2 regions of the Nitratireductor sp. WH36-1 genome follow, and region 2 is predicted to be linked to the other one. Evidence: predicted binding sites of a transcription regulator. Region 2 holds the regulator's gene; the other holds the start of a gene.
The links. The regulator LexA, encoded in region 2, represses DNA repair genes until DNA is damaged. The targets are predictions, from matches to a motif close to TGTTCNNNNTGTGTTCNG.

Region 1 (11,440 bases), 230 kb from region 2:
GTTCCTCGCCGCGTCGATGACCTACGATATGGCCAACTCCGACAAGCTGAACGACTTCCGCCGCGACGCCATGCGGCTCGACATTGAAGTCGTGTCGCCATCGGTCCTGACCTCGCATCGTCCGTTCGAAGTGGGTGAGAACAAGATTTTCTACTCGCTCGCCGCCATCAAGGGCGTGGGCGACGCGGCGGTGGAGCACATCGTCGAGAAGCGCAACGAGAAGCAGTTCGAGAGCCTTGAGGATTTCTGCGCCCGCATCGATCCCAAGATCGTCGGCAAACGGGTTCTGGAAAGCCTGATTCAGGCCGGCGCATTCGACTGTTTCGGTCTCGACCGCGCGGCCCTGTTCGGCGGCATCGACCGGCTTATGGGCATGGCGGCACGCGCGGCCGAGGACGCGGCCATGGGGCAGGGCGACATTTTCGGCATGTCGGGCGGCGGCGAGCCGCAGAAGCTTCATCTGCCGGTGGTCGAGCCATGGTCCGCTGCCGACAAGCTGCATCGCGAATTCCAGGTGGTCGGCTGCTACCTCTCGGCGCATCCGCTGGATGAATATGCCGAGATCCTGGAAAAGATGCGCGTGCAGAACTGGGGCACGTTCCAGGCTGCAGTGAAGCGCGGGGCGACGGCCGGGCGGCTTGCTGGCACCGTCACCTCCAAGCAGGAGCGGCGCACCCGCACCGGCAACAAGATGGGCATCATCCAGTTGTCCGACGCCACCGGACAGTATGAGGCCGTGCTCTTTTCCGAGGCGCTCGCGCAATATCGCGATCTTCTGGAAGCGGGTTCTTCCGTGGTCATCATGGTGGGGGCTGAAAACCGGCCTGAAGGCGTCAATCTGCGCATTCAGGGCGTGCAGTCGCTTGAGGAAGAAGCATGCCGGATGCAGAAGGCGCTGCGCATCTATCTGCGCGACCCCAAGCCGCTGGCCGCCATCTCCTCGCAGCTGACCCAGCGTGGCGATGCGCAGGTGAGCCTCGTCGTCATCAAGGATGGCGGGCAGGGCGAGATCGAGGTCGGGTTGCCCAACCGCTACCGCATCTCGCCGCAGGTTGCAGCCGCCATGCGCGCCGTGCCGGGCGTTGTGGAGGTTGAACTTGTTTAGGCGTTGCGCCACAAGGTGAGCGCAGCAACTTCTGGTCGTTTTTGCAAATTTCCGCGATCAGGGATTTTTCATTGTTTTTTAGTTTTGGGGCCTGTTTCTCATGAATTACGTTGAGACGGCGGCGGAAAGCCGCCAAACGCCTGTGCATCTTCCGTTTTCCTTCACCGGGCGCGCTTCTGAGTATTTTGGTATCTGGATCGTCAATTTGTTCCTGTCGATCATCACGCTCGGCATTTACACTGCCTGGGCGAAGGTGCGCCGGTTGCGCTATTTTTATGGAAACAGCTGGCTCGACGGGCACAATTTCGAATACCACGCGCGGCCCACCAGAATCCTGATCGGGCGCATCATCGTGGTGGCCTTTCTGCTTGCCTACAATGTGCTGATCAGTGTTTCGCCATTCTTCGGGTTGCTCATCATCCCTTATCTGATTGCCTTTCCGTGGCTTCTGAACAAGTCGATGGCCTTCAACGCACGGATGACCAGCTATCGCAATGTGCGGCTGAATTTCCGCGGGACCTATTGGGGTGCATTTTTCGCCTTCGTGATCATGCCGGTGGTCGCCCTTGTATCCGCAGGGCTTCTTGCTCCCGTGGCTTCGAAATTGGCGCGCAACTATCTCGGTCGCCATCTGGGCTATGGATCGACGCGTTTTGAGACCCAGGCGCCGCTCACCGCGCTTTACGGAAATCTGGGCGTGACGGTTATCTTCATCGGGCTTGTCCTGATGGTTTTCGTCGGAGGGGGCTTCCTGATCGGTTTCGGCGTTGTCTCGGCGGGAAACACGCTTCGGCTCGGCCAGGATGAGCTTTTCGATGTCTTTAATTATGGATCGATGGCCGGCATCCTGACTGGCGCTTCCATCGGTGCCTATATTGCGCTGGCGCTTGCCTATCTCTTCTATGAAGCCGGTGTGCGCAACATCGCCTACAATCACACCGTGCTTGATGGCCAGCACCGCTTCACCTCCCGTGTGGGGCGGCTGCGCTATGTCTGGATTCTGGTCTCAAATCTGTTCGCCACCATTTTGACGCTGGGGCTGTTGCGGCCGTGGGCAGCCGTGCGCAGCTGGCGCTATCTGGTGGTCAGCACCGGTGTGTTTGCGGTCGGCCCGCTTGACGATTTCGTCGATGAAGCCGCACCGGAGGGCAATGTCGGCGCGGCCGAGTTCTTCGATATCGAAGGCATCGATTTCGGACTTTGAGGGCTTGCGCCATTCTCCAGACCTGCATGGTCGATTGCGTCGAAACAGGGATAGGCCATGATTGAGGGACGTTATTTCCCACCCGGTTCCTCGCGTGTCGTGGCGGCCAGCCTTTCCGGCGTTCCGGAACGGCTGGTGCTGCGGCTTGCCGATGAAACGGAGGCGCTGGAGCCGGTAATCGTGTCCGTCTCCGACCCGGTTGCCGGTGTGCCGCGCAAGATCACCTTTGCCGATGGCGGTGTTTTCGAAGCCCCGCTTGGTGCCGATGTGGACGGCTTCCTGAAGACGGGTGGCAGCTTCTTCGCGCGGCTGATGCGTCTTGAGGGGCATCCGGGCTTCGTGGCGGCGGCCGCCGTGGTGACGATGGGGCTGATCTTCGTCGTCTACCGGTTCGGTGTCCCGCTTCTGGCGTCGGGTGCGGCGCTGGTGACGCCGCAGCCCATCATCGTCGCGATGGACCGGGGAACGCTTGAGACGGTGGATCGCACCGTGTTCTCCCCCACGGAACTTGCCGAAGAGCGCCAGAAGGCGCTGCGCGACATGTTCGGTGAACTGGCGCAGATTGCCGGCGGTGGCGGTCCCGCGCTCAGGCTTGAACTCCGGCAGGGCGGCATGATAGGCGCGAATGCGCTGGCGCTGCCGGGCGGCACCATCATTGTTACGGACGAACTGGTCGGGCTTGCCCGGTCTGACGACGAAATTGCCGGCGTCATCGCCCATGAGATCGGACACGTGCGCGAGCGGCACTCGCTGCAGCAGATCTATCGCGTTCTGGGCATTGGTTTCATGGTGGGGCTGATCGGTGGTGATGCGAGCCAGCTGGTCGATGATGTGATCGTGCAGGCAAGCGCTCTGCAGACCCTTGTCTATTCGCGTGAGTTCGAGACCCATGCCGACCTTTACAGTGTCGGGCTGATGGCGAAGGCGGGCCGCGATCCGCTGGCTTTTGTGGGGCTTCTGGACCGTGTGGTTGAGGACGCTGGCGGTTCCGATGAAACGGGCTGGCTCTCCACGCATCCCGGGACAAAGGACAGGCGTGAGGCGGTTCGACAGCGTGTTCAGGAGCTTCGCGGCCAGTAGGGCAGGCCCCAAGCAGCTGGCTCAATCGTCGCCGTCACGCTGTGGGCGCGCGACTTTAGAGCGCCCGAACGTATAGCCGGTCTCGACGGCCTGTTTGCCGAATTTTTCGCGCAGGCTGTCGATGGCGCCCTCGGCGAGTGCGCGCTTGTGGGAAAGCCCGTCGACAAGGTCTTGCGGATCGGCCCTGCCGGCGTCGGTCAGGTCGCTGACACCGATGCCCAGAAGGCGAAAGCGCGTGCCATCCACCTCCCGTTTCAGGAGTTCCAGCCCTGTGTGAAAGATGCGGTCGGCGAGCCGTGTCGGGTCTCCCAGCTGCCGGTTGCGTGTGCGCAGCCGGAACTCGGCGGTCTTGAGTTTCAGAACGACGGTTCGACCGGCAATGTCGGCCTCCTTAAGCCGGGCGGAAACCCGCTCGGACAACGCGCGCAGCACCGGCACCAGATCCTCCATCCGGGACAGATCCGTGTTGAACGTGGTTTCAGACGAAACGCTTTTTGCTTCACTGCGCGGTTTCACGCCGCGTTCGTCCATGCCGCGCGAAAGGTGATAGAGCCGGTCGCCCATCGTGCCGTAACGCCGCATCAGCTCGTTGCGCTCCATGGTCTGAAGCTGGCCGATGGTGCGGATGCCATCCTTGCCGAGCGTGGCGGCAAAGGCCTTGCCGACGCCCCAGATGAGCGTGACCGGCTGCTTTTGAAGAAAACTGACGGCCTCTTCCTGACCGATCACGGAAAAACCGCGCGGTTTGTCCAGATCTGAAGCCACTTTGGCGAGGAATTTGCAGTAGGACAGGCCGACCGAAACGGTGATGCCGACTTCCTCCTCCACCTGCCGCGCGAAGCGGGCGAGCACCATGGCCGCCGGCGCGCCATGCAGTTTCTCCGTGCCGGCGAGATCGAGAAAGGCTTCGTCGATGGACAGCGGCTCGACCATGGGGGTGAGCGCCTCCATCATTGAGCGCACCTGACGGCCGACCCTTGAATATTTCTCCATGTCCGGCTTGACCACGACAGCCTCGGGGCATGCTTCGAGCGCCTTGAACATGGGCATGGCAGAGCGAACGCCGTGGATGCGGGCGATGTAGCAGGCGGTGGAGACGACACCGCGTTTGCCGCCACCAATGATGACCGGCCTGTCGCGCAGGGCCGGATTGTCCCGCTTCTCCACCGAGGCGTAGAAGGCATCGCAGTCGACATGCGCGAGAGACAGGCGGTCAAGCTCGGCATGGGCGAGCATGCGCGGGCTCCCGCATGACCGGCAACGCCGCGATGCGGTGTTCGCCGGGGTCAGGCAATCGCGGCAAATGCCATGCGTGAGGGCGTTGACAGGCATGATTGGTCATGTGAACATAAAGTGAACATGCATCTTACTTGAAACGCCGCCATGGCACAAGCTGCGGTATGGAGGAGGCGGGTTGCCAGAAGCCGGGTTGCAACAGGTCAGGGTGGACTATCGAATTGCGCCCCTGACGCCGGATTTGTGGCCGGCGTTCGAGGATCTGTTTGGCAGGCAGGGTGCCTGTTACGGTTGCTGGTGCACGCATTTTCGTTTGCCACCGGCGGTGCGGCGACAAAACGACCGCGAGAGCAAAAGGGATCACATCAAGGCGCGAATTGCAGCCGGCCCGCCTCCGGGGATCTTGCTCATGGATGGCGCAAAGGCGGATGGCTGGATGCAGATCGGGCCGCGCGCCGACATTTCCGAATGGAACAACAAGGGGCGTGTCTCTGCGCCGCTGGGAGAGGGCGAGGAGCGTGAGGTGGATATCTGGGCGATCTCGTGCTTCTTCCTGCGAAGCTCGGCGCGCCGAAAGGGCCTGTCTCACGTGCTTGTTGCCGGCGGGATCGATTTTGCCCGGCAAAACGGCGCGCGCCTGCTGGAAGCCTGTCCGATCACCCGGTCGAACGACAAGCGTTCCATCGGCCTGTTCGTGGGCTCGACGCGGGTCTTTGAAAAGGCCGGGTTCCAGGCGGTCGCCGAGCGCAAGGCGGGGCGGCCGCTGATGCGGTTTACGCTTTGACTGTGTGATGCCGGGATGCGCTGTGGCTCCGGCCGGGCGCGGCGTTGTCTTTGCCAGGCCCGGCAGGTGCGGTGTGACTGTTCAGAGCGTTGCTGACGAGAAAAGGTTCACCGGTAATGCGCTATCTCATTGATTTTGCGCAATTTTGGCCGCAAAGTCTGTTTCCGCCTTTGCTGGAATTGCTTTAGATCTGCAGTGAGCGGGCGATCTTCTCGCCGGCCTCTTTCCAGTGTTCCACCGCCGTTACGCCCTCGGGGATCGGCGGCATCAGCGTGCGCACGGAATTGTCGGCCATCAGGTGGAAGAGATGCGCGTCCTCCACCGTGTCGCGCACCGAGACGAGGTTGTAATACATGTCGTCGACGAAAGCGACGGGACGCTGATGCTCGCCGCGCAGGCGCTGGATTGCAGGGCCCTTGGCGCGCTCGGTCGTGAGCAGCGGATAGTGCATTTCCAGCTGGTCGAGCAGGGTGCGGCGCGTCTGCCGGTAGCGGTGGGGCATGGCGGTCAGGAGCACCACCTGGCTTGCCTTCGAAAGCCGCGCAATGGTTTCGGAGGCGTCTTCGGCCAGCGCCTGCCAGTCATGCTGGACCTCGAAAAACGCGTCGACGAGCTGCGCCACGGTTTCATTGCTCACGCGGTCTCCGGAGGCGAGGTCGGTGACGTTCCCGTTGAGGCCGAAGCTTTCGAGCTTCAGCTCGAAGCCGCGCGTGCGCAGATATTCCGGAAACGGCCGGATGAATTCCAGGATCACGTCGTCCACATCGAGCACCAGCAGGGGATCGCTGCTGAGCGATAATTCGTCAATTTGCCGGGAGGTTTCCGGATCGATCGTCATGTTTGTGCCGTCCAAATCGTGTCAGGGCTGAATGTCGTAAGATGTGTTGCCATGGGGCAGGGCGGCTGGCGCGCGCGCAACCCGCTCGGGCGCGATGCCGCTTTCTTCGCAAAAGCGCAGCACTGTCGGCTCATGCGCCAGCACGAACTGCAGAACACCCGCCAGAAAACCCGGTTCGGCGGCGGCAGCGCGGATCTGGTGGGCCTCGATGCCGGTCAGCGACAGGAAGCGCGGCAGAAGTTCGCCGTCTGCCGCAATGAAGGCCAGGGCGGACACGGCAATGGTTTCGGCTTCCTCGCGTTGCATGGTTCATCCTCAATATAGGGTGTTTGGCCCGCTGCTGCATTTTCAACACGTGAATTGCGCGCAAAACCAGGGCCGTTATGCTGGAAGACTACGATTCGCAGGCGCCCATTACCGATTCATAAATCAAATCGTGCAAGGGTGGCGTCTGAAATTTCGGTGTATCGCACATCGCGGTCGGCAACCGGCGGTCTGCTGTTACGGCGGAGTTGAGTGGGACGGGGTTTGATGTCGAAGAAAGTCATGATCGTCGAAGACAATGAGCTCAACATGAAGCTCTTTCGCGATCTCATCGAGGCAAGCGGTTATGAGACAGTGCGTACGCGCGACGGGCTGCATGCGCTTGATCTTGCGCGTGAGCATCGGCCTGACCTCATCCTGATGGACATCCAGCTGCCGGAGGTTTCCGGTCTGGAAGTCACCAAATGGCTCAAGCAGGATGACGATCTGCACACCATCCCGGTCATCGCGGTCACGGCCTTTGCGATGAAGGGCGATGAGGAGCGGATCCGCCAGGGCGGATGCGAGGCTTACATTTCCAAGCCGATCTCCGTGCCGAGCTTCATCGAAACGATCAAATCCTATCTCGGAGACGCCTGATGCTGCACCCGGCCTCTCCAGTATTCATCTGAGGAGCCGACCATGACCGCGCGCATCCTTGTCGTCGATGATGTCCCTTCCAATGTGAAGCTGCTCGAAAGCCGGCTTCTGGCCGAGTATTTCGAGGTGGTCTGCGCGCATAGTGGCGCAGAGGCGCTGAAGATCTGCGCGGACGGCAAGGTGGATGTCGTGCTTTTGGACGTGATGATGCCGGAGCTCGATGGGTTCGAGGTGTGCCGCCGGCTGAAGGCCGATCCGGCTACGCAGCACATTCCCGTCATCATGGTCACCTCCCTTGAAGAGACGGCGGATCGCATCAGGGGGCTTGAAGCCGGTGCGGATGATTTTCTCTCGAAGCCGGTCAATGATCTGCAGCTTGTGACGCGCGTGAAAAGTCTGGTGCGGCTGAAAATGCTGACGGATGAATTGCGCCTGCGCACCGTGACGGCGCGCAATGCCGGTTTTGACGATGGTATTGAAGAGGAGCGTCGTGCTGCGCCCTCCATTCTGTTGATCGATGAAGACGCGCAGTCTTCTGCAACCATCGCCAACATGCTGCGTGATGGCTACAGGGTTGATGTCGAGGATGACCCGCAGGCCGGTCTGTTCCGCGCCGCCGATGGCAGCTACGAGTGCATTCTCGTCACATCTGCTTACACGACTTACGATCCGCTGCGGTTGTGCGCACAATTACGGGCGCTGGATCGCACGCGGCTTCTGCCGGTCATGCTGGTGGCCGACAGGGGCGACGATGCGATGATCGCGCGGGCTCTCGAACTCGGCGTGAACGACTATATCGTGCGCCCGGTAGATCAACAGGAACTCATGGCGCGCCTGCGCACGCAGCTGCGCCGCAAACGCTACAATGACCGTCTGCGCTCAAGCGTGAGCGAGAGCTTCCAGATGGCCGTAACCGACCCGCTGACGGGGCTTCACAACCGACGCTATCTGGACACGCATCTGCCGAGGCTTCTTGCCCGTGCCGCCGCGCGCGGGCGGCCTCTCTCGGTGATGATGGCCGATATCGACTGCTTCAAGGCCATCAATGACAGCTGGGGGCATCAGGGCGGCGACGATGTGCTGCGCGAATTCGCCGACCGGCTTCGCCAGAACATTCGTGGCATTGATCTCATCTGCCGTTTTGGCGGTGAGGAATTCGTGGTGGTGATGCCGGATACCCCGCTCGATGTTGCGGAGACCGTGGCCGAGCGTCTTCGTGTCGCCATTGCCAGCGACCCGTTCACGGTCGATGGTGGCAAGAATGCGATTGCGGTGACGACCAGTGTGGGCGTTGTGGCCACCGCCGGCGCGCATGACGACCCGGCCACTCTGCTCAAACGTGTCGACCTGGCCCTGTATGATGCCAAGAATGCAGGGCGCAATTGCGTGGTGGCTCCCGCCGCGTGAGGTGGCGTGCTGCGGTCTTTTGATAAAACTTATTGTGTAAAACTGTCGCAGTTTGAGCGCTCGCGCCCTTAAACTTGACTGTAATGATCATGTTTTTTCCGTGGCGGATAACGGTTTGCCGCGGTCTGAGGCATTGCCCAGTGGTTTTGGGAGCCCGTTTGACGTGCTGATGCCGCGAGGCTAAGCAAAAGTACATTCCAGCAAGCAAATGTTCAGCCAGCCCGAAATTCTGCTTTAGTCCGACAGGAGGTTTCGTTGGCTTTGATCATCGATGATTCCCGCAGGTTGTTTGCGGGAAGTGTCTTCGCTTGTTCTTTCTTATGTGCGCATGCAGCCTTTGCCCAGGAGCAGGCATCCCCGGCAGAGGAAGAGGTGGAGCAAGCCGTTTCGGGTGACGTGGGTGAGGGCAGGACCCATCGGCTGAAACGGCTGGTGGTGGTTGATGACCAGACGCTTCTGCCCTCGGGCGAAGCAGTCTACACCACGCCTGCGGCGGTCGGCTCGCTTGATGAGCAGGCACTGCAGGAGCGCTTCGGCGGCGATGTGCGAACGGCGGTGCGTTCAGTTCCGGGCGCCTTTACCTATTCGCCGAGCACCAATCCGGCGATTGAGGTCAACATTCGCGGACTGACCGGCTATGGCCGCGTCAATGCCATGATCGACGGCGTGCCGCAGACCTTCCGGAATGTGGGCGGGCATGGTTCGTCGGGCGGCAATCTGCTTTACGTACATCCCGAGCTTCTGGCCGGTGTGGATGTGGCGCGCGGCGCGGTTTCGGGCGCGGCCGGTGCGGGAACGCTGGCCGGCGCTGCCAATTTCCGCACGCTTGAGGTGGATGACGTTCTGAAGCCGGGCGCTGACATCGGTGCGCTCACCCGCTTCAAGGCCGGCACCAATGGTTATCGCTGGTCAGGTCTGCTCGCTGGCGGCGCACGGGGCAAGATGTTCCCCGGTCAGACTGGCGATGTGAGCATTGTCGGCGCGCTCGCCTATTCCGATTTTCACGATTATGAAACGGCGGATGGCGCGGTGTTTCCCGATTACGACAGGGTTTCCAATGCGCCTGCGGGTGGACTGGTCAAGCTCGATTTCGAACCCAATGGCGAGCATCGGCTCAAGCTTGGCGGGCGCTGGTATGACAACCGCTTCACCAGCAGCAATTACGAGCAAAGCCTGAAGAACCAGACCTACACGCTCGATTACACATATGATCCGGGGTCGGCGCTGATCGATCTTGCGGCCAATGTCTACTACAACGAAACGGAGATGACCTACGATTCCGAGTTTGGCGGCGGCTATCGCGGTCGTGAATCCCGGGATCGTTCCTTCGGTGCGAGCCTCGCCAACACGTCACGCTTCGTGGTGGGCGAGGGCGTGGACCTTTCCTGGTATTACGGGCTTTCCTACGGTTCCACGGATTTCGAGGTGCTGCGTCGCCGTGGCGCGAACCCGCCGGGCAGGATGCAGAAGGCGAGCGCCTTCTCCGATGTCACGCTGGACTGGAACATCTTCTCGCTGGCGGCCGGGCTGCGCTATGATTACTGGAACATGTCCGGGCAGCAGACCGCATACAGTGCGGGTACGGGTGATTGTCCGCCCGGCGGGCCGGACTGCGGCAACCGGAAGGTCTCGCGCTCCGGTGGTGAATTCCTGCCCAAGGTGACACTGGCCGCCGATCCGCTCGACTGGATGCAGCTTTACGCCACCTATGCGCACACGGCGCGTCCGCCCACCGTTCAGGAGATGCTGTGGACGATGATCCCGTTTGGCGATGGCATCGGCTCGGCCTATGCGAACAATCTGGGGCTTGAGCCGGAGGTTCGCAGAGGCTGGGATGTGGGCGTCAATCTGCACAGGGATGGTGTCCTGCTGCCCGACGACCGCCTGCGCCTGAAGGTCGGCTATTACAGTCACGACATCGAAAACTACATCGTCAACGATCTGGCGGATGTTACGGGAATTCCGTGGCAGGTCGCCAAATGGGTGAATGCGCCCGGCACCACCCGCATGTCCGGCTGGGAAGTGCAGGGCAGCTATGACGCGGGAGCCTTCTACGTGAATGCGTCCTACACCAATGCGGATACCGATCAGCCGGTCGGCTTCGGCACGGGCTGGGGCAATGGTGATGCCGGCTTCCTGCCCGAGACCTACGCCACGGTGGATGTGGGCGTGCGTCTTCTCGACGAGCGGCTGAATCTTGGCGCACAGATGCGTTATGTCGGCCCAAGCCGGCAGGCAAACGGCATGATGGAGCCGGAGGACCTTGAGGCCTACACGCTCTACGATGCCTATGGCAGCTATGAGATCCGCGAGGATTTCAACGTGTTCTTCACGGTCGAAAATCTGTTCGACAAGAGCTACGCGGTGGCTGGGTCCGGGCCGGAATCGATGAATTCAAAAAGAGGCAGGGGCCGGACCTTCATTCTGGGAGCGACTGCGAAATTCTAGGTCGCCATCCCTTCGCCGTGCGGTTTCGGTCGCACGGCATTCCTGCCGTCAAGAGCGCCGCATGTCCTCCCGGATGTGCGGCGTTTTCGGTTGTGGGTGGGTGGCTTTGTTTCGGGTGTGGTAGGCCGGTCATCTGTCAGGCACGAAAGAGTGATGACGGTCTCACCCTATTGGGGGCTGACGCAAAGCCGGTCGCGCGCCATATTTACCCTAACGTCAGGGAGTTGGCGGCAATGGTTAAGTAAGTGTTGATTTTCTTACTGCCCTGCGCAAATCTCTCGACCGATAAGGGCAGTTGCATGGCCGGGCCGATATGGTTCTGACGCGCCATGCCCCAAATACCCCATGATGCTCAGGTCCGCCGCATCTCCTGGGTCCGTGGGGTCGGTCGGTCGGCGCTGGTCTTTAGTGGCCTCCTCGTACCGCTGCCAGTTT
Region 2 (11,440 bases):
GAAGAACTGCGAGTTGGCGGAATTCGGGTTCTGCGAACGGGCCATCGAGCAGGTGCCGCGCTCATGCGCCGTGTTGGAGAATTCGGCCTTGAGGTCCGGCTTGTCGGAACCGCCCATGCCGGTGCCCGTCGGGTCGCCGGTCTGCGCCATGAAACCGTCGATCACGCGGTGGAACACGATGCCGTCGTAGAAGTTCTCACGGGCCAGTTCCTTGATGCGCTTCACATGCTCGGGCGCAACGTCCGGGAAGAGCTGGATCACGACCTTGCCCTTGGTCGTCTCCATCACGATCGCGTTTTCCGGATCCTTGATATCAGCCATTTTTGTACCTTTCTTGTATCGACGCGGTTAGAGCGTTTGCGCTTTTCGGTGAATCGGGAAAACGCTCTAATGCATTGGTTTTGCGCAGTTCCGGACGGAAAAATGTTCCCGCTTTTCCTGGAACCGCTTTAATTCGCGCTGTCGCTCGCCATGCGTGCTTTCAGAACCTTGTCCGGGTTCTGCACCATGCCGTTTCTTGCGGAATCACCCTTCTTGATCTTGTCGACCAGCTCCATGCCCGATTCGACCTCGCCGATCACGGTATATTGGCCGTTGAGGTGCGAGGCGGGGGCAAACATGATGAAGAACTGGGAATTTGCGGAATTCGGATCCTGCGAGCGGGCCATACCGACCGTGCCGCGCGCAAAGTCTGCATCGGAGAACTCAGCGGGAAGATCGGGCTTTTCCGAACCGCCGGTGCCAACCAGACGCGCATCGAAACCATCTTCCACATCGCCGAACTGGACATCGCCGGTCTGCGCCATGAAGCCATCGATCACGCGGTGGAACGCGACATTGTCGTAAGCGCCTTCGGCCACCAGAGCCTTGATCTGTTCGACATGCTTGGGAGCCAGGTCAGGCCGCAGTCCGATAGTGACATCGCCGTTCTTGAGCGTGAGAATCACCGTGTTTTCGGGTTCGGCTGCAGTAGCAACGCCAAGACCGATCATGAGTGCACCGGCCACGAGCGCAGACGAGGCAAGCTTGCGAAGCTGCATGAAACTCTCCTTTTGGTTTCAGGCGGGGAATTTGGCTTTGAGCGCTTCCAGAACAACGGAAGGAACGAATGGCGCTATATTTCCGCCCATGGAAGCGATCTGCCGTACAAGTGTGGCGGTAATTGTGCGCACGGAAGGACTTGCCGGCAAAAAAACAGTCTGCAGGTCGGGCGCCATGGTTTCATTCATGCCCGCCATCTGCATTTCATAATCAAGATCGGTGCCATCGCGCAGGCCGCGGATCATGATCGATGCGCCATGCTCGCGCGCCGCATCGATGACCAGCCCGTCAAACGCGACAACCTCGATGCGCCCGGCATCGTCACCAAGCTCGGCCAGCGCAGAGCGCTGGATCAATGCGACGCGCTCCTCATAGGAAAAAAGAGGCTTCTTGCCCGGGTGAAGGCCGATCCCGACGACAATGCGGTCAGATACCGTGAGCGCGCCCTTGAGCACATCCAGGTGGCCATTTGTCAGTGGATCGAAAGACCCGGCATAAAAGGCTGTTCGTTCGGTCATGGCGTGCTTTTATCCGTCTTGCCGGGCGATGGCAATTCAGCAATCACGCCAGGGCAGCCCCGTCGGGCACAACGCCGCAGAGCGCATGAACGAGGCATGAACGCCCCATTCAAGAACGGTTCGAACCAGTTGGGCTAGTCAGGACACCAATGGCAGGGAGAGCGCCAGCCATGAAACCAAATGGCGTCTCTCTTCGTTAACAGGCCAAAGGAGACAAGCCATGCTTATCTTTACGCTCGCTGCCGCAATGACCGTCGCCATGCTGATCGCAACGGCGGTCGGCCTTCATGAAGAGGCCAACCGCATCAAGCTGGAAAACCGCGTGCGCAACACGGGCCGCAACACGGGCCATAGCCGCCTGCGTTAAAGGGCAGGAACGGATCCCTGCCCCTTACGTTTGGAAGAAGGCTGCCGATTATTCGGCAGCGCCCTCGCCGCCAGAAGCACCGTCTTCGCCAGCGCCATTGTCGGCACCAGTGTCAGCGCCATTGTCAGGCGTATCCGCGTTGGCGGCAGGAGCATCCCCCGCCTCGGCTGCGGCTTCTCCGTCCAGCGCTTCCATCTCTTCTTCTTCGGCCTGCGTATCGGAAATACGCTCAACCGAAACGACCTTCTCGCCCTTGGCCGTGTTGAAGATGGTCACGCCCTTGGTGGCGCGGCTTGCGATGCGGATGCCACCGACCGGAACGCGGATGACCTGACCGGCATTGGAAACCAGCATGATCTGATCTTCCTGCTCGACCGGGAACGCCGCGATGAGCGGACCGATCTCGCCGGTTTTGGAGACATCGGTGGCGCGAATGCCCTTGCCGCCACGTCCGGTGACACGGAAGTCGTAGCTGGACGAGCGCTTGCCATAGCCGAACTCGCTGACGGTCAGCACCATCTGCTCGCGCGCCTGAAGCTCTTCGAAGCGCTCCGTGGACAGACTTTCCTCCTCACCGACATCCTCGTTGGTGAGCGCCACTTCCTCTTCTTCACCCGAAGCCTGACGCCGCTCGGCGGCGGCCTGCTTGAGATAGGCAGCGCGTTCGGCCGGGCTTGCCTCCACATGGGCCAGGATGGCCATGGAGATGACCCGGTCGCCCTCGGCCAGATTGATGCCGCGCACGCCGATCGAGTTGCGCCCGGCGAAGACGCGTACATCGGTGACGCAGAAGCGGATGCACTGGCCCGAAGCCGCCGTCAGCAGAACGTCGTCGTCTTCGGTACAGGTGAAGACGCCGAGGATCTCGTCGCTCGGATCATCCAGCTTCATGGCTATCTTGCCATTGCGGTTGACCTGAACGAAATCCGACAGCTTGTTGCGCCGCACCGTGCCGCGTGTGGTGGCGAACATGACGTCCAGCGCGCCCCAGCTCTCTTCATCCTCCGGAAGCGGCATGATCGTGGTGATGCTCTCACCCTCTTCGAGCGGCAGCATGTTGCGCAGGAACTTGCCAACCGATTGCGGCGTACCGACCGGCAGACGCCAGACCTTCTCCTTGTAGACAATGCCACGCGAGGAGAAGAACAGGATCGGCGTGTGGGTGTTGGCGACGAAGAGTTGGGTGACGAAATCCTCGTCCTTGGTCGACATGCCCGAGCGGCCCTTGCCGCCACGCGCCTGCGCCCGGTAGATCGAAAGCGGCACGCGCTTGATGTAGCCCTTGCGCGTGACCGTGACGACCATGTCTTCACGCTGGATCAGGTCCTCATCGTCGAGATCTGCGCCACCTTCGGTGATCTCGGTGCGGCGCGGCGTGCCGAACTCGTCGCGCACGCCGATGAGCTCGTCCTTGACGATCTGCTGAATGCGGGCGCGCGAAGACAGAATCTCGAGGAAATCCGCGATCTCCACACCGATCTTGTTCAATTCGTCGGCGATCTCGTCGCGTCCGAGCGCGGTGAGGCGCTGGAGACGCAGCTCGAGGATCGAACGCGCCTGTTCTTCGGACAGATTGTAGGTGCCATCCTCGTTGATGCGGTGACGCGGATCATCGATCAGCAGGATCAGCGCTTCCACATCGGAGGCCGGCCAGCGGCGCTCCATCAACTGCTCGCGCGCGGTCTGCGGATCGGGCGCGTGACGGATGAGCTTGATCACCTCGTCGATATTGGCAACGGCAATCGCCAGGCCAACCAGGACGTGCGCGCGCTCACGCGCCTTGCGCAGCAGGTACTTGGTGCGCCGGCTGACCACTTCCTCGCGGAAGTAGACAAAGGCCTGGAGCAGATCAAGCAGGTTCATCTGTTCCGGCTTGCCGCCGTTGAGCGCCACCATGTTGGCGCCAAAGGAGGTCTGAAGCGGCGTGAAGCGATAAAGCTGGTTCAGCACCACATCGGCAACGGCGTCGCGCTTCAGCTCGACCACGACGCGGTAACCCTGACGGTCACTCTCGTCGCGAATGTCGGAAATGCCTTCAATGCGCTTGTCGCGGACCAGCTCGGCCATCTTTTCGATCATCGACGCCTTGTTCACCTGATAGGGAACTTCGGTGATGATGATGGCTTCGCGATCATTGCGCGCAGGCTCGATCGAGACCTTGCCGCGCATGAGGATCGAGCCGCGGCCCGTCTCATAGGCGCTGCGAATGCCCGAACGGCCGAGAATCAGGCCGCCGGTCGGGAAATCGGGACCGGGAATGATCTCCTGCAACTGCGGCAGGCCGAGTGCGGGGTTCTCGATCAGCGCCACGCAGCCATTGATGACTTCGACCAGATTGTGCGGCGGAATGTTCGTCGCCATGCCGACGGCGATGCCACCCGAACCATTGACCAGAAGGTTCGGATAGCGCGCCGGAAGCACGCGCGGCTCGCTGGAGGAGCCGTCATAGGTGTCCTGAAAATCGACCGTGTCCTTGTCGATGTCTTCCAGAAGCTCATGCGCGCCCTTGGTGAGACGCGACTCGGTGTAACGCATTGCCGCCGGCGGATCGCCGTCGATGGAGCCGAAATTGCCCTGCCCGTCGACCAGCGGCAGGCGCATGGACCAGTTCTGCGCCATACGCACCAAGGCGTCGTAGATGGCGGCATCGCCGTGCGGGTGGTATTTACCCATCACGTCGGCAACAGGACGGGCCGATTTCACATATTTGCGGTTCCAGTGGTAACCGCTCTCATGGGATGCATAGAGAATGCGCCGATGCACCGGCTTCAGACCATCGCGTGCATCCGGCAAGGCGCGGCTCACGATCACGCTCATCGCATAATCGAGATAAGAGCGCTGCATCTCCTCGACAATGGAAATCGGCTCGATTTCGTCGGGCTCGCCCGATCCGTTCGGCGTCGTCTGGTCAGTCAAAACGTGTCACATTCTTAATGAGGAATCACATACTCTTTATATATGAGCCGTCAGCGATTCTCCAATTGAGCATCCGTTTTTGATGACGGAAATCCAACGCAATTTCAGGCGCATACGAACCTCCTGGGGATGAGCGCCTTGACAAATTGCCGCAGGAAGCGAGCCTGCGTGAAGAATGAGGGCTTTTCCCTCGCATCCAAGCTGGGCTAGAGAGGCCGCAAGGAGAACCCGATGCCTGGTTACGATACCGTTTTCAACGCCTTCGTCACATTGCTGGTAACCGTCGACCCGCCAGGGCTTGCGCCGCTCTTTCTGGCGCTGACAGCGGGCATGAACCGCTCGGAGCGCAATCAGGTGGCCGTGCGCGCAGCCATCATCGGATTCGCCGTTCTGGCCCTGTTCGGCGTCGCTGGCAGCGCCATTCTGGCCGTGTTCGGCATCACGCTTCCCGCCTTCCGCGTGGCAGGCGGCCTGCTTCTTTTCTTCATCGCCTTCGAGATGATCTTCGAACGCCGCCAGGAGCGCCACGAAAAGAGCGCCGAGCGCGCGATCACGCGCGACATGATCCGCAACATCGCCGCCTTCCCGCTGGCCATTCCTCTGATCGCGGGTCCCGGCGCCATCTCGGCCACCGTGCTTCTTTCGGGCGAGTTCAATTCAATTCTTGGCACCATTGCGCTGCTTGGCATCCTGCTTGGAACGATCCTCCTCACCTATGCCGTTTTCACGCTGGCGGAGCGCGTGGACCGCTTTCTGGGCGAAACGGGACGCTCCATCCTGACGCGCCTCCTGGGCGTCATTCTGGCAGCCCTCGCGGTCCAGTTCGTGGCAGACGGAGCCAAGGCGCTTTTCGCTGCGCCATAGGCGCTGCAACCGGACGGTTGCGGAACACAACTGGAACATATAGAGTATGTTCTGGTTTTGTTTTTAACTGATTCTCGGTGGCGCCCATGCTGACCCGCAAGCAGCACGAACTTCTTCTGTTCATCCATGAACGACTGAAGGAGACCGGAATCCCGCCCTCCTTCGATGAAATGAAGGAGGCGCTCGACCTCGCCTCCAAGTCCGGCATTCACCGGCTGATCACGGCTCTGGAGGAGCGCGGCTTCATTCGCCGGCTCCCGAACAGGGCGCGTGCGCTGGAGGTTCTGCGGCTTCCCGATTCCATCGCGCCCGGCCTCAATTCCGGCGCGCGCGGCTTTTCGCCAAGCGTCATCGAGGGCAGCCTCGGCAAGACGCCCGCGCCAGCGGCCTCCAAGCCTGCCGCCAGCAATGATGACGCGCTTTCCGGCGTCGTTTCCGTACCTGTCATGGGCCGCATCGCTGCCGGTGTCCCCATCGACGCCATTCAGCACCAGACCCATTCCATCGCGGTTCCGCCGGACATGCTGACCGGTGGCGATCACTACGCGCTTGAGGTCAAGGGCGACTCGATGATCGATGCGGGCATTTTCGATGGCGACACGGTGATCATCCGCGAGACGCAGACCGCCAATCCCGGCGAGATCGTCGTGGCGCTGGTGGATCAGGAGGAAGCAACGCTGAAGCGCTTCCGCCGCAAGGGCGCATCTATTGCCCTTGAAGCGGCCAATCCGGCTTACGAAACCCGTATCTTCGGCCCCGACCGCGTCAAGGTGCAGGGTCGCCTCGTCGGCCTGATGCGCCGCTACTGAGTTTAAGACTATCCGGGGCGGCTTCAGGCATGCCCCGGTTCCGATGCCATCCGGCATCCAGAATGCGCGCTCTTTTCAAGCTCCGCATCGGTTCAGCCAACATCGTCCGGGAAGAGCGCCTGGAAGACATGCGGAAGCATCTCGGGGAGGTCTTCCGCAATCAGGCCCCGGCCAAACATCCCGCCAGCCTCTGCATGCAGCCACACGCCGGCCGATGCCGCCTCGAAGACCGGCATGCCCTGCGCCAGAAGGCTGACCACAATCCCGCACAGAACATCGCCAGAGCCCGCCGTCGCCAGGAAACGCGATCCGTTGGTGTTAATCGCGGCGCGCCCGTCCGGGCAGGCGACGACCGTGTCCGCCCCCTTCAGGATGATCACCGCTCCTGAGCGCTCTGCCGCTGCGCGCGCACGCTCCACCTTGGACATGGAAGCGTCAGCCGCGAGATCGCCGAAGAGGCGCGCGAATTCACCGTCATGCGGCGTCAGCACGGTCGCTAAGGCGGAGCTTCTCACGGCCTCGAAGAGCGTATCGGGCGCATCGGCAAAGGCGGTGATGGCGTCGGCATCCAGCACCAGCCCTTTCAGCCCTTCATCGCGCTCCAGAAAGCCCAGCGCGAAGCTGCGCGTGCGCTCGCCTGTGCCGGCTGCCGGACCGAGAACGGCGGCTGTCGGTTTTCGCTCATCGAGGAAGGCGATGAGTTCATCCACCGCCTCCGCCTTGCGCAGCATGATCGAGGTCAGGTGCATCGCGTTCACCGACAGGGCGTTTGCAGGCGAAAGCACCGTCACGGCCCCTGCCCCGGCGCGCGCCGCGCCACGCGCGGCAAGCCGCGCTGCACCAGTGGATGCGCCACCGCCCGAAACGACGGCCACATGACCACGCACATATTTATGCGCATCGATCTCCACCGCCGGCACGCCGTCGCGCCAGAGCGCCGGACCATTCTCCCAGAGGGCGATATCCATTGATGCAAGCGCCATCTCGGCAATGCCGATATCGGCCACGACCAGCTCGCCGCACAGGCGTCGACCGGGCATGAGCAGATGCCCCGGCTTTTTGCGGAAAAACGTGACGGTCAGGTCCGCATCGAAGCAGCTGCCGAGGGGCTTGCCCGTGAGACCCGAAAGACCGGACGGAAGATCCACGGCAACCACCGGGACGCCCGCAGCCGCAACCCGCTCGATGAGCTCGGCTTCAATGCCTTCGATTGGCTTTGAAAGCCCCGCGCCATAAAGCGCATCAACCACCACCCAGCCGGTCTCGGGGCGAAAATCGGCCAGCGCCTCGGGCGTTACAAAACAGTCTTCACGCGCCCTGGCGGCATCGCTGTCTTCCCGCGGCGCAGCATCGGCGAACAGGCGGACATTCACGCCGCGCTCGGCCAGAAGCCGCGCAATGACATAGCCGTCACCGCCATTGTTGCCCGGTCCACAGAGAACCGCGACGCCGGCAGCGCCGGAAAACCGCTCGAGGATAAGATCAGCCACCGCCGCGCCGGCATTGCGCATCAGCCCGTACCCGTCATGAGGGCCGGCTGCGATGGCCGCGCGATCCACATTGCCCATTTCTTCAGGTGTCAGAACAACCATACGCATAACAAGCTGCCGCTTTCTTCGGCTCATTGCATATTTTTTAAGCAAGTCTCAAACTGCGAACCGCACCGCATGGTTCCCATCTTGCTATCCGGGGGCGCTCGCCTAGCATGCCAAAGCCGGAGAAAACCGCGTCGCGCCAATTCTCAAACGCAGAATGCAGCGTTTGGCACGCAACATGCAAGGCTCTGTCACGAGTTGGCATGTTTCGTGCTTCAACCGAACCGGAGCAATAAGGGATGCGGACCATCCGTCCCTGAACCCATTTGGAGGCCACCGAGGCATGAAAAAGGTCGAAGCGATCATCAAACCCTTCAAGCTCGATGAGGTGAAGGAGGCCCTTCAGGAAATCGGCCTTCAGGGCATCACTGTCATCGAGGCGAAGGGTTTCGGACGCCAGAAAGGCCACACCGAGCTCTATCGCGGGGCGGAATATGTCGTCGACTTCCTCCCCAAGGTGAAGATCGAGGTCGTCCTGCCGGACGAAACCGTCGACGCCGCCATCGAGGCGATCCGCAAGGCAGCCCAGACAGGCCGCATCGGCGACGGCAAGATCTTCGTCACCAATGTTGAAGAGGTCATCCGCATCCGCACCGGCGAGACCGGCGCAGACGCAGTCTGACCCCAACCACCAGTTCCCGGACCGTGTCCGGATCATCAGGCAAGCTCATCGCAAACAGGAAAGCGAATATGACCACAGCACAAGACATCATGAAGCAGATCAAGGAAAACGACGTAAAGTTCGTCGATCTTCGCTTCACGGATCCAAGAGGCAAGCTTCACCATGTCACGATGGATGTCACGGCCGTGGATGAGGACATGTTCGCCGATGGCGTCATGTTCGACGGCTCGTCCATTGCCGGCTGGAAGGCGATCAACGAGTCCGACATGGTTCTGATGCCGGAGCCCGACACGGCGCATATGGACCCGTTCTTCGCCCAGTCCACGATGGCCATCGTCTGCGACATTCTCGACCCGATCTCCGGCGAGGCCTACAACCGTGACCCGCGCGGCACCGCCAAGAAGGCAGAAGCCTTCCTCAAGGCCGAAGGCTTTGGCGACACCGTCTATGTGGGCCCGGAGCCGGAATTCTTCGTCTTTGACGACGTGAAGTACAAGGCCGATCCCTACAACACCGGCTTCAAGCTCGACTGCAGCGAACTGCCGTCCAACGACGACGCCGACTACGAGACCGGCAATCTGGGCCACCGTCCGCGCATGAAGGGCGGCTATTTCCCGGTTCCGCCGATCGACTCCGCACAGGACATGCGCTCCGAGATGCTCACGGTCCTGTCCGAAATGGGCGTGATCGTTGAAAAGCACCACCACGAGGTGGGTGCTGCGCAGCACGAACTCGGCATCAAGTTCGAGACGCTCCTGAAGAGCGCCGACAGCGTTCAGAAGTTCAAATACGGCGTTCACCAGGTCGCCAATGCCTATGGCAAGACCGCAACCTTCATGCCGAAGCCGATCTATGGCGACAACGGATCGGGCATGCACGTCCACCAGTCGATCTGGAAAGACGGCAAGCCGACCTTTGCCGGCAATGAATATGCCGGTCTGTCCGAGAGCTGCCTCTACTATATCGGCGGCGTCATCAAGCACGCCAAGGCGATCAACGCCTTCACCAACCCGATCACCAACTCCTACAAGCGTCTTGTGCCCGGTTTTGAAGCCCCGGTCCTGCTCGCCTATTCGGCGCGCAACCGTTCGGCATCCTGCCGCATTCCGTTCGGCTCCTCGCCGAAGGCAAAGCGCGTCGAGGTTCGCTTCCCCGATCCGGGCGCAAACCCCTACCTCGCATTCGCAGCGCTGCTGATGGCCGGCCTCGACGGCATCAAGAACAAGATCCATCCCGGCCAGGCCATGGACAAGGATCTCTACGACCTGCCGCCGAAGGAGCTCAAGAAGGTGCCGACCGTCTGCGGTTCGCTGCGCGAAGCACTCATGGCGCTCGACAAGGACCGCGGCTTCCTGAAGGCCGGCGGCGTGTTCGATGACGATCAGATCGACGCCTATATCGAGCTGAAGATGTCGGAAGTGCTGCGTTACGAGATGACGCCGCACCCGGTCGAGTTCGACATGTACTATTCCGTTTGATCGCTACTGTTGGGGCGATCAGGGCTCCGTCTTCGGACGGGGCCCTTTTTTATTGCGGCGTGCTCAAGTGACCGACTGCGCCCGCCAGTCCTGCGCCAGTTGAGGAAGCTCTGCGCGTTCGCGGAACGAGCGCGCCACTTCACCGAAGGCGAAGCGGATCGAGTTCTCCACGATCTCACGGTCATACCGCTTGAGTTCGTCAGCGATCGGCGCCCATTTGAAAAGCGCCTTTGGGCTTTCGGTAAAGCAATCTGCGGCCAGCGCCGCATTCTGCCAGTGAACATCCGCGATACGCTTCACGAAAGCGCTGCGCCAGGCCTCCACCGTACCGGCATCGGGCAGCACATCGCCATTGTCCGCCAGTCCGGCCTCGTGACAATGAAGCGCCAGCGTGCGTGCCTCTTCCCCCTCCAGCGCGCCGCCAGAGGCCACCCTGGCAACGGCATGAACCGTCAGATCCGAGAGGCAGGCGGCAAACACATGCAGCTTGGCGATGTTGATGGATTCAACAAAGACATCATCCTCGAACATGGATGGATAGCGCGTTCCCATGCGCGCTTTCAGGTATCCATAGAGCTTCTTCTGCGCGACGAAAGATGAACGTGTGCAAACAAAGTCGCACATGATCCCGACAGTATTGATCGCTGTATTTTCACGCCGGAAACGCATGCGTGCTGCGGCTTCCCGCAAGAATAAAATGCCTTTCGACCACTCAACACCCATTGCGTGCTTCCCGTTACATACGACCAATGTCTCGATTTTCATTGAACTTGAGATGCCCAATGCTTGAGGCATTCCATTGTGATTCCAATTCCACAGAACCGCAATGGTGACATCCAACGACTTTCGTCGCTGACGTTTTTAGGGAGGAGGACAGCATGTCCGCTAATAACGCAGATGATGTGAGGGATCGCTACTGGGCAAAGACCAGAAACCTGACGATTGTGGTTCTGACGCTCTGGGCATTCTTCGCGCTTGTCGTGCCAGCCATGGTTTCGACGCTGGATCAATACACGTTCCTGGGCTTCCCACTCGGTTACTACATGATCGCCCAGGGTTCTCTGCTGGCCTTTGTCATCATCATCTGGGTGCAGAACTGGCGCCAGGATGCAATCGATGACGAGTTCGGCTTCGGCGAAGAAGACGAATAGGGAGGAACCGGCATGGCCTTATTACAGGGACGGTTCATTGATAATATCGGCCGGGTGTACACGCTCTACACCGGCGGTT

Region 1: the regulator LexA is predicted to act here: its motif matches at 4,732-4,749, upstream of AC4PTT_RS09145 (DNA polymerase IV).

Annotation. Positions count from the first base shown of each region.
Region 1 covers NZ_CM178970.1:1,937,290-1,948,729, forward strand. Annotated here, with positions in the region: gene dnaE (DNA polymerase III subunit alpha) at 1-1,105, shown strand, start outside; gene AC4PTT_RS09135 (YjgN family protein) at 1,206-2,309, shown strand; gene AC4PTT_RS09140 (M48 family metallopeptidase) at 2,367-3,389, shown strand; gene AC4PTT_RS09145 (DNA polymerase IV) at 3,411-4,721, opposite strand; gene AC4PTT_RS09150 (GNAT family N-acetyltransferase) at 4,834-5,409, shown strand; gene AC4PTT_RS09155 (hypothetical protein) at 5,594-6,247, opposite strand; gene AC4PTT_RS09160 (DUF3572 domain-containing protein) at 6,269-6,553, opposite strand; gene AC4PTT_RS09165 (response regulator) at 6,779-7,150, shown strand; gene AC4PTT_RS09170 (PleD family two-component system response regulator) at 7,193-8,557, shown strand; gene AC4PTT_RS09175 (TonB-dependent receptor domain-containing protein) at 8,930-11,005, shown strand.
Region 2 covers NZ_CM178970.1:2,167,651-2,179,090, reverse strand. Annotated here, with positions in the region: gene AC4PTT_RS10240 (peptidylprolyl isomerase) at 1-321, opposite strand, end outside; gene AC4PTT_RS10235 (peptidylprolyl isomerase) at 450-1,040, opposite strand; gene coaD (pantetheine-phosphate adenylyltransferase) at 1,059-1,559, opposite strand; gene AC4PTT_RS10225 (hypothetical protein) at 1,780-1,926, shown strand; gene gyrA (DNA gyrase subunit A) at 1,975-4,842, opposite strand; gene AC4PTT_RS10215 (MarC family protein) at 5,074-5,706, shown strand; gene lexA (transcriptional repressor LexA) at 5,793-6,515, shown strand; gene AC4PTT_RS10205 (NAD(P)H-hydrate dehydratase) at 6,608-8,113, opposite strand; gene AC4PTT_RS10200 (P-II family nitrogen regulator) at 8,394-8,732, shown strand; gene glnA (type I glutamate--ammonia ligase) at 8,801-10,210, shown strand; gene AC4PTT_RS10190 (hypothetical protein) at 10,274-11,050, opposite strand; gene AC4PTT_RS10185 (DUF4212 domain-containing protein) at 11,089-11,361, shown strand; gene AC4PTT_RS10180 (sodium:solute symporter family protein) at 11,374-11,440, shown strand, end outside.